3 regions of the Methylobacterium sp. 17Sr1-1 genome follow, and region 1 is predicted to be linked to each of the others. Evidence: predicted binding sites of a transcription regulator. Region 1 holds the regulator's gene; each other region holds the start of a gene.
What was found. The regulator LexA, encoded in region 1, represses DNA repair genes until DNA is damaged. The targets are predictions, from matches to a motif close to TGTTCNNNNTGTGTTCNG.

Region 1 (3,222 bases):
CGCCCAGTCGAGCCGGAACGCTGATCATGCATGCGGGCGCCCGGGCCGAGCGGGACTCGTCGCGACATCGCGCCCTTTCGTCGAGAGGGCTTCATGGACCAGACCAGCCGCCGCGTCTTCCTCGGAACCCTGGCCGCGGGCGGCAGCTTCGCCGTCGGCGGCGCCTTCGCCGCCACGGACGACGGTCACGCCGCCGGCGCCGACGTCGCCCCCGCCGGCACCTTCCTGCGCACGATCCCCCGCAAGGCCGGTGCGCCGCCGGCCTTCACCATCTCGCTCGATGCCGGCCCGATCAAGGCGACCTCGGGCGGCTGGGCCCGGGACGTCACGACGCGCCAGCTCCCCATCGCCACCGGGATCGCCGGCGCGCACCTGTTCCTCAACCCGGGCGGCGTGCGCGAGATGCATTGGCACAGCTCGGCGGAGTGGGGCTACATCGTCGCCGGGCATTGCCAGGCGACGGTGATCGACGCCGCGGGCGAGATGGAGGTCGTCAACTTCGCGCCCGGGGACACCTGGTACTTTCCCGGCGGCCACGCCCACGCGATCCAGGCCCTCGGGACCGATCCGTGCCACGCGATCCTCGCCTTCGACGACGGCCTCTACGGTGAGCACGGCACCTTCGGGCTCTCCGACTGGATGAGCCGCCTCGACCCGGCGATCCTCGGCCACGCCCTCGGCGTGCCGGAGGCGACGCTGGCGGCGCTTCCCCCGGGCGAGACCTACATCATGCAGGGGCCCGTCCTGCCCCTCGACGGCCCGGCCGCGCGGGCCGAGCGGCCTCTCGCGCCGTCACGGTCGCATCGCTACGGGCTGGCGGGGAGCGACACGATCGTGGATGCCGCCGGCAGCACGATGCGGGTGGCGCCCGCGAGCGCCTTCCCGGTCTCGGCGGGGATGACCGGCCTTCTCGTGCGGCTCGCGCCCGGTGCGATCCACACCCCGCACTGGCATCCGGGCGCGAACGAGTGGCACTACGTCCTGCGGGGGCGCACCCGCGTGACCCTGTTCGGGCCGGACAAGCGCCTAGCCGTGGCCGAGCTGGGCCCGGGCGACTGCGCCTACATTCCGCGGGCCTGCGGACACTCCGTCGAGAATATCGGGACCGGAACGGCCGAGCTCGTCGGCGTGCACGACAGCGGGGTCTACAGCGAGTCGTCATTGGCGGGCTGGCTCGCCCAGGCGCCGCGCCACCTGCTCGCCGCCAATCTCGGCCTTGACGAACAGGCCGCCGCCAGCTTCCCGACGGCGTCGCGGGTCTTCAGCCGGACCGTCTGAGCGCGCGGGCGGCTCACGAGGATTGCGAACGCAGGACGGGGCGGACCGGCCTCCGGTCCGCCCCGTCCTGTCCCTCAATATTTCCGGACGAGGCTCACCAGCCGGCCCTGGATCCGCACCCGGTCCGGCCCGAGCACCCGGGTCTCGTAGGCCGGGTTGGCGGCTTCGAGCGCGATCGAGGAGCCGCGGCGACGCAGGCGCTTGAGGGTCGCCTCCTCGTCGTCGATCAGCGCCACGATGATGTCGCCGGTATTGGCGGTCTCCTGGCGGCGGATCACCACGAGGTCGCCGTCGAGGATGCCGGCCTCGATCATCGAGTCGCCGCGCACCTCGAGCGCGTAGTGCTCGCCGCTGGCGAGGAAGTCCGGCGACATCGCCACCGAGCGGCTCTGGCTCTGGATCGCCGAGATCGGCGTACCGGCGGCGATCCGGCCCATCACCGGCACGCTGACCGACTGGCCGTTCTCGTCCGACGCCGTGGCCATCGCGGGGATGCCGGCGGGCCGCTTCGGCTCGTGGGCGCGCCCGCCCTCGACCACGCTGGGGTTGAACCGCAGCACCTCGGCGCCGGATCCAAGGCCTCCGGATCCATGCCCTGCGGGCGCGGCCGCCACGGGCCCGGTCACCGCGTCGGGGATGCGGATCACCTCGATCGCCCGGGCCCGGTTCGGCAGGCGGCGCAGGAAGCCCCGCTCCTCCAGGGCCGTGATCAGGCGGTGGATGCCCGATTTCGACTTGAGATCGAGGGCGTCCTTCATCTCGTCGAAGGACGGGGGGACGCCCGTCTCGCGCATTCTCTGCTGAATGAAGCGGAGCAGGTCCAACTGCTTACGCGTGAGCATGTGACACTCTCATCCCCGCGCTGTCGCGCTCCGGAAACAAACCACGAACATGGTAAGCGTTCCGCAAGTGTTCCGCAAGCGGGTCTCGAACTGCGGCGGGAGAACGCAGCAGAGGGAAGAGATCCGGGTCAATTCGGGCGATGTCGGGCAGGCAAACCGCACCTCGCGAGCAGCGGAACGACGCTCTGCTAGCGCCGGGCGGGCTCCGGCTCGCGGGCGAAGAGCGGGTTCGGCGGCGGCTCCGCGGTCGCGGAGAGCGGCCGGTGGAACGCGTCCGCCAGGGAATCGACGTGGACCGGGGGAGCGACCGCGCCGTCGGTGCTTGCGGCGGGGGCCGGGGGCGGGCCGGCGATGACCTGGGGCAGCCGCAGGCCGCCGGGGCCGACCGTGGTCTGCTGCGCCTGCGCCAGCGCCGGCGCGGGGAGCAGGAGAACCGCCACGATGCCAGCCCCCAGGATCGACTTCATCCGACGCTCTCCTCTCGTTGAGGGGCGTGTACACGCGAGACGCCGACTGGTTCCGCCGGATCCGGCCCGACTCGGGGGAGCTGTTCGAGTCGGCAGGCCGAAGTCAAACCCTCTGCGTCATCCCGGGGCCGCGCAGCGGAACCCGGAAGCCATAGCCGCTAACGAGGCAGGATGATGCGGCGACCGATCCCGTCTCGTTCTCCGATGTCGGCGGTGATGGATCCCGGGTTCCACTGCGTGGCCCCGGGATGACGCGGAGGGTGTCAAGTTCCGTCGAGGGCCGATCGAACTGGCTCTCTCAGCCCCGTGTCGCCCGATCCGACGGCCCGCCCCGCCCGATCCGCGGCAGGTCGCTCGCGCCGCTGCCCGGCACCACGACGAGGCGGCGGACCTCGCCGCGCAGGAAGGCCTGCAAAAAGCGGTCGTAGTTGCGGAACGAGACGCAGCCGTTCGAGGCGCCGCTCGGGCCGAGCATGTAGGTATGGGCGAGCAGCCCGACCCGGTTGTGGATGGCGCCGCTGCCGCCGACCGGGTTGAGCCGGATCGCCCGGACGCCGTGGAACAGCGCCTCGCGCTCGGTGAGATCGTAGGTGCCGGGCGGCGTGGCGCCGCGCATCTTCAGGTGGACGTTGCGC
Region 2 (3,222 bases), 1.3 Mb from region 1:
GGCGATCATCAGCTTCACGTTCGCCTTGGCGCAGGCATCGATCATCGCCCGCGCCTCGGCGGCCGAGGCCGCCATCGGCTTCTCGCACAGCACGTGCTTGCCGGCGCCGGCCGCGGCGATGACCTGGTCGCGGTGGAGCGCGTTCGGGGTGACGATATAGACTGCCTTCACCTGCGGGTTGCGGGCGAGCGCGTCCCAGCCGTCGTAGCCGTAGACCGCCTCGGGCCCGATCCCGTGTTGCGCCGCCACCGCCTTGGCCTTCTCGGGCGAGCCCGACATCAGGGCGACGAGCTTCGCCTTGCGGCACTCGCCGAAGGCGGGAAGGATCTCCTCCAGCGACAGCCGGCCCAGGCCGACGACCGCGAAGCCGATCCGCTCCCCCGGCGGCAGCGGGGCCGGCGGTGGGGCGGAAGGCCGGTCGGACGGGCCACGCCAGTTCGGGAACGTCACCTTGCCGTTCTCGACCTTGCCGGTATCGACCGGCCGCTCGGGACCGGGCACCCCCGATCCGGACGCCCCTTGCGCCGCCGCGCTGCCGAGCCCGACCAGGGTGGCGCCGCCGGCCATCATCAGGCTCCGGCGCGAGAGGGCGGTGACATCGTCCGTCATCGGGCAACCATCCGTCGAGGGCAGAGAGCCTGCGCAACGTGTTGGGGGTGGTGGGGTTCCGCTGCCGCTGCGCCCAGCTCGACCACGCGACGGCAGCTCTGGCGATGCCTCTCGAGGCCTCTGTCATGCAGAAAGGCCGGCCCTCCCGGACCGGCCTTCCCAAAAACTCCGATCCGACGATCGCTCACTCGCCCGCCATCATCTCCGGCGAGAAGTGCCCGCACCAGTCCTGGGCCGAGACCACCGGCCACAGGCCGTGGCCCTGCGGCTCCGGCTGGCTCACCGGCGGGTTGAAGCGGCACAGACCTTCCTCGCCCTGGGCGGCGGCGCCATTCAGCTTGTGGTCGTCGAAGTAGCGGCAGCTGCGGCAGTTCGCGGACGGATTCGTCGCCATGAGGCGTCTCCTTGCGAATTAGACAATTTCCAATCGGGCAGACAACGGGAGGGGCGGCCGGCGGGTTCCCGAGCGGTCCGATGCGGCTTTCGACCACGGGCCATCCGCCGCTTCGGCCTTGAACAAATCAGGAACGAGAGCCAGGTTGCGGGCATGGACGATGCCCTCAAGAAGAAGCTCACGGTTCTCGCCGACGCGGCGAAGTACGATGCCTCCTGCGCCTCTTCGGGAGCGCCGAAGCGCAAGGCGGAGGCCGGCGGCCTCGGCTCCACCACCGGGGCCGGCATCTGCCACGCCTACACGCCGGACGGGCGCTGCGTCTCGCTCCTGAAGATCCTGCTCACCAACTATTGCCTGTTCGACTGCGCCTACTGCGTCAACCGCCGCTCCTCGAACGTCCGGCGGGCCAAGTTCTCGGTCGAGGAGGTCGTGACGCTGACGGTCGAGTTCTACAAGCGCAACTACATCGAGGGGCTGTTTCTCTCCTCCGGGATCATCCGCTCGCCCGACCACACGATGGAGCAGCTGATCCGGGTGGCCAAGACCCTGCGCCAGCGGCACGGCTTTCGCGGCTACATCCACCTGAAGACCATCCCGGAGGCGAGCCCATGGCTGATCGAGCAGGCCGGTCTCTACGCCGACCGGCTCTCGATCAACCTGGAACTGCCGACCGAGGCGAGCCTGGAGCGGCTGGCGCCGGAGAAGGACGGCGCCGCGATCCAGACCGCGATGGGCCAGATGGGCGAGCGCATCCTGCAGGCCAAAGAGGAGAAGCGCCGCTTCGCCCCCGCCGGCCAGTCGACGCAGGTGATCGTCGGGGCCGATGCCAGCACCGACGAATCGCTGATCCGCACCAGCGCCCGCCTCTACGACCATTACGGCCTGAAGCGGATCTACTACTCGGCCTTCAGCCCGATCCCCGACGCCGCCTCGATCCTGCCGAGCAAATCCCCGCCGCTCCAGCGCGAGCACCGGCTCTACCAGGCCGACTGGCTGATGCGGTACTACGCCTTCTCGCCCGACGACGTGGCGGGGGCGACCGAATCCGGCATGCTCGCCCTCGACGTCGATCCCAAGCTCGCCTGGGCGCTGAAGAACCGAGAGCGCTTCCCCGTCGACGTCAACCGGGCCGACCGGGAGATGCTCCTGCGGGTGCCGGGCCTCGGCGTGCGGGCGGTCGACAAGATCGTGGCGGCGCGCCGGCACGCCACGTTGCGCCTCGACGACGTCGCCCGCCTGACCTCGGGCCTGAAGCGCGCCCGGCCGTTCCTGGTCGCGGCCGATTACGCGCCGACCCGCCTCACCGATCGGCTCGACCTGCGCGCCCGCCTCGTCGAGCCCCCGCGCCAGCTGAGCCTGTTCTAGATGCGCGCCCGCACGATCCGCCTGGCGCCCGGCGCCGACCTCGACGGGTTTCGCGCGGCGATCCGGCACCTCGTCCCGGCGGGGGTGGCGCCGGAGTCGGTGACCTGGGTCGAGGGCGAGGCGGCCTCGCTGTTTCCCGAGGACGATGCGGGCGAGCCCGGCCCGGCGCTCGCCCTGCCGCGGGCGGTGGCGGCCCTTGTGGCGCCGGTCGTCATGCACCGCGATCCCGAACGCTACGGCCTGCTCCACCGGCTGATCTGGCGGGTGGCGGAAGGAGAGCGGCACCTCGCCGAGGTGGCGAGCGACCCGCTGGTCCATCGCCTGAACCTCATGCGCAAGGCGGTGGCGCGCGACCTGCACAAGATGCACGCCTTCCTGCGCTTTCGCCGCGCCGGGGCGGGGGAGGGCGGGCGCGAGCGGTTCGCCGCCTGGTTCGAGCCCGAGCACCACATCCTGGCGGAGGCGGCGCCGTTCTTCTCCGCGCGCTTCCCCTCCTTCGACTGGTCGATCCTGACCCCGGACGGCTCGGCCCACTGGGACGGCTGCGCCTTGAGCTTCGGGCCGCCGGGGCGGCGCGAGGATGTGCCGGAGCAGGACGCGTTTGAGGCCGGCTGGACCGATTATTATGCTAGCACCTTCAACCCCGCCCGCACCAACCTGGCGGCGATGCGGGCCGAGATGCCGAAGAAGTACTGGCACAACATGCCCGAGACGGCGGCGATCCCCGGCCTGGTGCGGGAGGCCGGCCGGCGGGTCGGAGAGATGATCGCCCGGGCCCCCGAGGCGCCGGTCAAGCGTGTGCCGGCCCGGGCGCTCGCCGCGATGGCGGCGCAGGAGCCCGCCTCCCTCGCCGC
Region 3 (3,222 bases), 3.1 Mb from region 1:
GCTTCGCCCTCGCCCGCCTCGTCTCCCGGCGCTGGCCCCGCCTCCCGGTGCTGGTGGTCTCCGGCATGGGCAGCCCCGGCCCGCACGACATGCCGCCGGGCGCGCGCTTCATCCCGAAGCCCTACGCGCCCTCGGCCCTGGTGCGCACCCTCCACGACACCGTGCGCCGCGCCGCCTGAGCGAAGCCGAAATCCGCGTTGGGAAAGCGATCCCGCAGGGATCGCCTGAAGCAATCAGTCGGATTTCGTATGAGCCTGCCTTTTCCACGGACGACCTCGATGACCGATCCGACCAAGCCGCACTCCGCCGAACTCCATTTCGCGACTCGGGCGGTCCATGCCGGCACCGCCCCCGATCCGGCCACCGGCGCCCGGGCGCAGCCGATCTACTTCACCAACGGCTTCGTGTTCGAATCGAACGAGCAGGCCGCCGACATCTTCGCCATGCGGGCGACGGGCTTCTCCTATTCCCGCGGCTCGAACCCGACCGTGGCGGCCCTCGAGCGCCGGGTCGCCTCGCTCGAGGGTGCCAAGGCGGCGGTGGCGGTGGCCTCCGGCCAGTCGGCGATGCTGCTCGTGCTGATGACCCTGATGCAGTCGGGCGATGCCTACGTCGCCTCCTCGCGGCTGTTCGGCGGCTCGCTCGGGCTGATGCGCCGGCTGGAGGGCCGCTACGACCTCGTGCCGCAATTCACCCGCGGCCTGACGCCCGACGACTTCGAATCCGCGATCACCGACAAGACCCGGGCGATCGTCTGCGAATCGATCGTCAACCCGTGCGGCACGATCATCGACCTCGAAGGCGTCGCCGCGGTGGCGCGCAGGCACGGCCTGCCGCTCGTCGTCGACAACACGCTGGCCTCCCCGGCGCTGATCCGGCCGATCGAGCACGGCGCCGACATCGTCGTCCATTCGACCTCGAAGTTCCTGTCGGGCTCCGGCACGGTGATCGGCGGCATCGTCTGCGATGCCGGCCGCTTCGACTGGCGGGGATCCGGCCGCTACAACCTGATCAACGAGCCCTGGCCCGATTACGAGGGCCTGATCGTCTCCGAGCGCTTCCCCGAGACGTCCTTCGCCACCGCCTGCCGGCTGTTCGGCCTGCGCGACCTCGGCCCCGGCCTGTCGCCGATGAACGCCTTCCTGACGCTGACCGGCACGGAGACCCTGCCGCTGCGCATGGAGCGCCACTGCGCCAACGCCAAGGCGGTGGCCGCCTTCCTGCGTGACCACCCGAAGGTGGCCTGGGTGAGCTACCCGTCGCTGCCGGGCCAGCCCGGCGAGGCGCTGGCGAACCGCTACTCGCCGATGGGCGCGGGCTCGATCTTCACCGTCGGCTTCAAGGGCGGCGAGGCGGCGGCCCAAAAATTCATCACCGGGCTCAACCTGATCTCGCACCTCGTCAATATCGGCGAGATCAAGTCCCTGGCGATCCACCCGGCGACCACGACCCACCGCCAGCTCCCCGCCGCCGACAAGGAGGCCGCCCGGGTCGGGCCGGACACCGTGCGGCTGTCGATCGGGCTCGAATCGGTCGAGGACCTGCTCGCCGACGTGGCGCAGTCGCTGGACGCGCTCGACTGAGCGATCCTCCGTTTCGCGCGACCGAACCTGTCACCCTCCGCGTCATTCCAAGTGCCGCTTTCGCGGCACCGGGATGGCGCGGAGTATTATCGGAGGAGCGGTATCGCTTCGCCCTTTTCGCTTGCCTGATGTCGCGAACAAATATAGAACACTTTCTGGCCTTCGGCATGTGTGAAGCGGGCACAAAGGCGCCCCTCCCCTTGCCGGTCCCGGCCTGTTCGGCCCAACTCGCGTGACCGAAGCGGTGGTCCGCGGCGTCGGCCGGGCATGCGCCCGAGTGAGATGGAACGAGAGGAGAGCGGGATGGCGGGCAGCGTGAACAAGGTGATCCTGGTGGGCAATCTCGGGCGCGATCCCGAGACCCGCCGGCTGGCCTCCGGGGATCCGGTGGTGAACCTGCGCCTCGCGACGTCCGAGTCCTGGAAGGACAAGGCGTCCGGCGAGCGCAAGGAGAAGACCGAGTGGCACTCGGTCGTGATCTACAACGAGAACCTGGCCCGCGTCGCCGAGCAGTACCTGCGCAAGGGCTCGAAGGTCTACATCGAGGGCCAGCTCCAAACCCGCAAGTGGCAGGACCAGTCCGGCGTCGAGAAGTACACGACCGAGATCGTGCTGCAGCGCTTCCGCGGCGAGCTGACCATTCTCGACGGCCGCGGCGGCGGAGCCGAGGGCGGCATGGGCGAGATGGGCGCCGACGACATGGGCGGCGGCCAGATCAGCCGCGGCGGCGATTACGGCGGCGGCGGCGGTGGTCGCAGCAGCGGCGGCGGACGCTCCTCCTCGTCCGGCGGCGAGCGGCGCCCGGCCTCGTCCGGCGGCGGCAACCAGAAGCGCTACGACGACCTGGACGACGACATCCCGTTCTAGGACGCTCGCCGGCGGAGCGCGGAGCCGCTCCGTTCGGGGCCATATTGTCAGAGTAAGAACCAGGAGCACCGTCCGATCGCGCCGCGATCGGGCGGTGTCGGCGTTCGGCCCCGGGCGTGATGAGGCGGACCTGAACGGGTTACCGGTCCGGGCTCCGTGTCGATCGGCGAGGCCGCGTGAGGGTGCGAGGCGTCACGCGCTGTCTCAAGCCGGAACGGGCTGGCAATGGGCTGCCGATACCGGTCGAGGCTCTCGCGTGCAGAAGAGCCGGGTCGGTCAAGTCCCTGCCCCCATTCACGACCGGCAGCGCCCGCCGACGGCGCGGTCGAGCGGCTCGCCGCTGGCCCGGGGGGGCGGCCTGCAACCTGAGCGCTCACTCGAATCCGAGTTGCGAAATGCAGTGCCGTGCCGACGTCGAGAACGAACAGTATCGCGGCTGCTTGAGTCCTTCCGCGAGGGCGCCATATCGGTCCTGCGCCGCGCCTTCGGCCGTGTTCGATGAGGACCGTTCGGCGGACACCTGCGTCACCCTCGGATCCTGTCGCGATCGTCATCGTGGATCGCCCTTCCGACAGATTATGATCTTACAAAATATTCCTTTGAAGCTTGATCTCGCCATCGCAGGCCAGCTTGCGAAATGGGCGCCTGTCCCAGGCGATCCACGATCAAGTGTGGCAATTTGATACGGGACAGAAGCGATTTTCGCGCTCCAATCCATTGAGGGCCATCGAAAAAAAGCAGGTTCTCGTAACGAGAAACCGACATATTCCTA

Region 2: a site for LexA is predicted at 1,122-1,139, ahead of DK412_RS14095 (putative DNA modification/repair radical SAM protein). Genes of this name have one in related genera too.
Region 3: a site for LexA is predicted at 1,717-1,734, ahead of ssb (single-stranded DNA-binding protein). Genes of this name have one in related genera too.

What each region holds. Positions count from the first base shown of each region.
Region 1 covers NZ_CP029552.1:1,856,708-1,859,929, reverse strand. The annotation lists gene DK412_RS08370 (cupin domain-containing protein) at 94-1,278, shown strand; gene lexA (transcriptional repressor LexA) at 1,353-2,120, opposite strand; gene DK412_RS08360 (hypothetical protein) at 2,309-2,587, opposite strand; gene DK412_RS08355 (tlde1 domain-containing protein) at 2,886-3,222, opposite strand, start outside.
Region 2 covers NZ_CP029552.1:3,128,092-3,131,313, reverse strand. The annotation lists gene DK412_RS14105 (Gfo/Idh/MocA family oxidoreductase) at 1-609, opposite strand, end outside; gene DK412_RS14100 (hypothetical protein) at 794-1,003, opposite strand; gene DK412_RS14095 (putative DNA modification/repair radical SAM protein) at 1,157-2,368, shown strand; partial or broken gene DK412_RS14090 (UdgX family uracil-DNA binding protein) at 2,369-3,222, shown strand, end outside.
Region 3 covers NZ_CP029552.1:5,325,738-5,328,959, reverse strand. The annotation lists gene DK412_RS24190 (response regulator) at 1-179, shown strand, start outside; gene DK412_RS24185 (O-acetylhomoserine aminocarboxypropyltransferase/cysteine synthase family protein) at 279-1,583, shown strand; gene ssb (single-stranded DNA-binding protein) at 1,887-2,450, shown strand.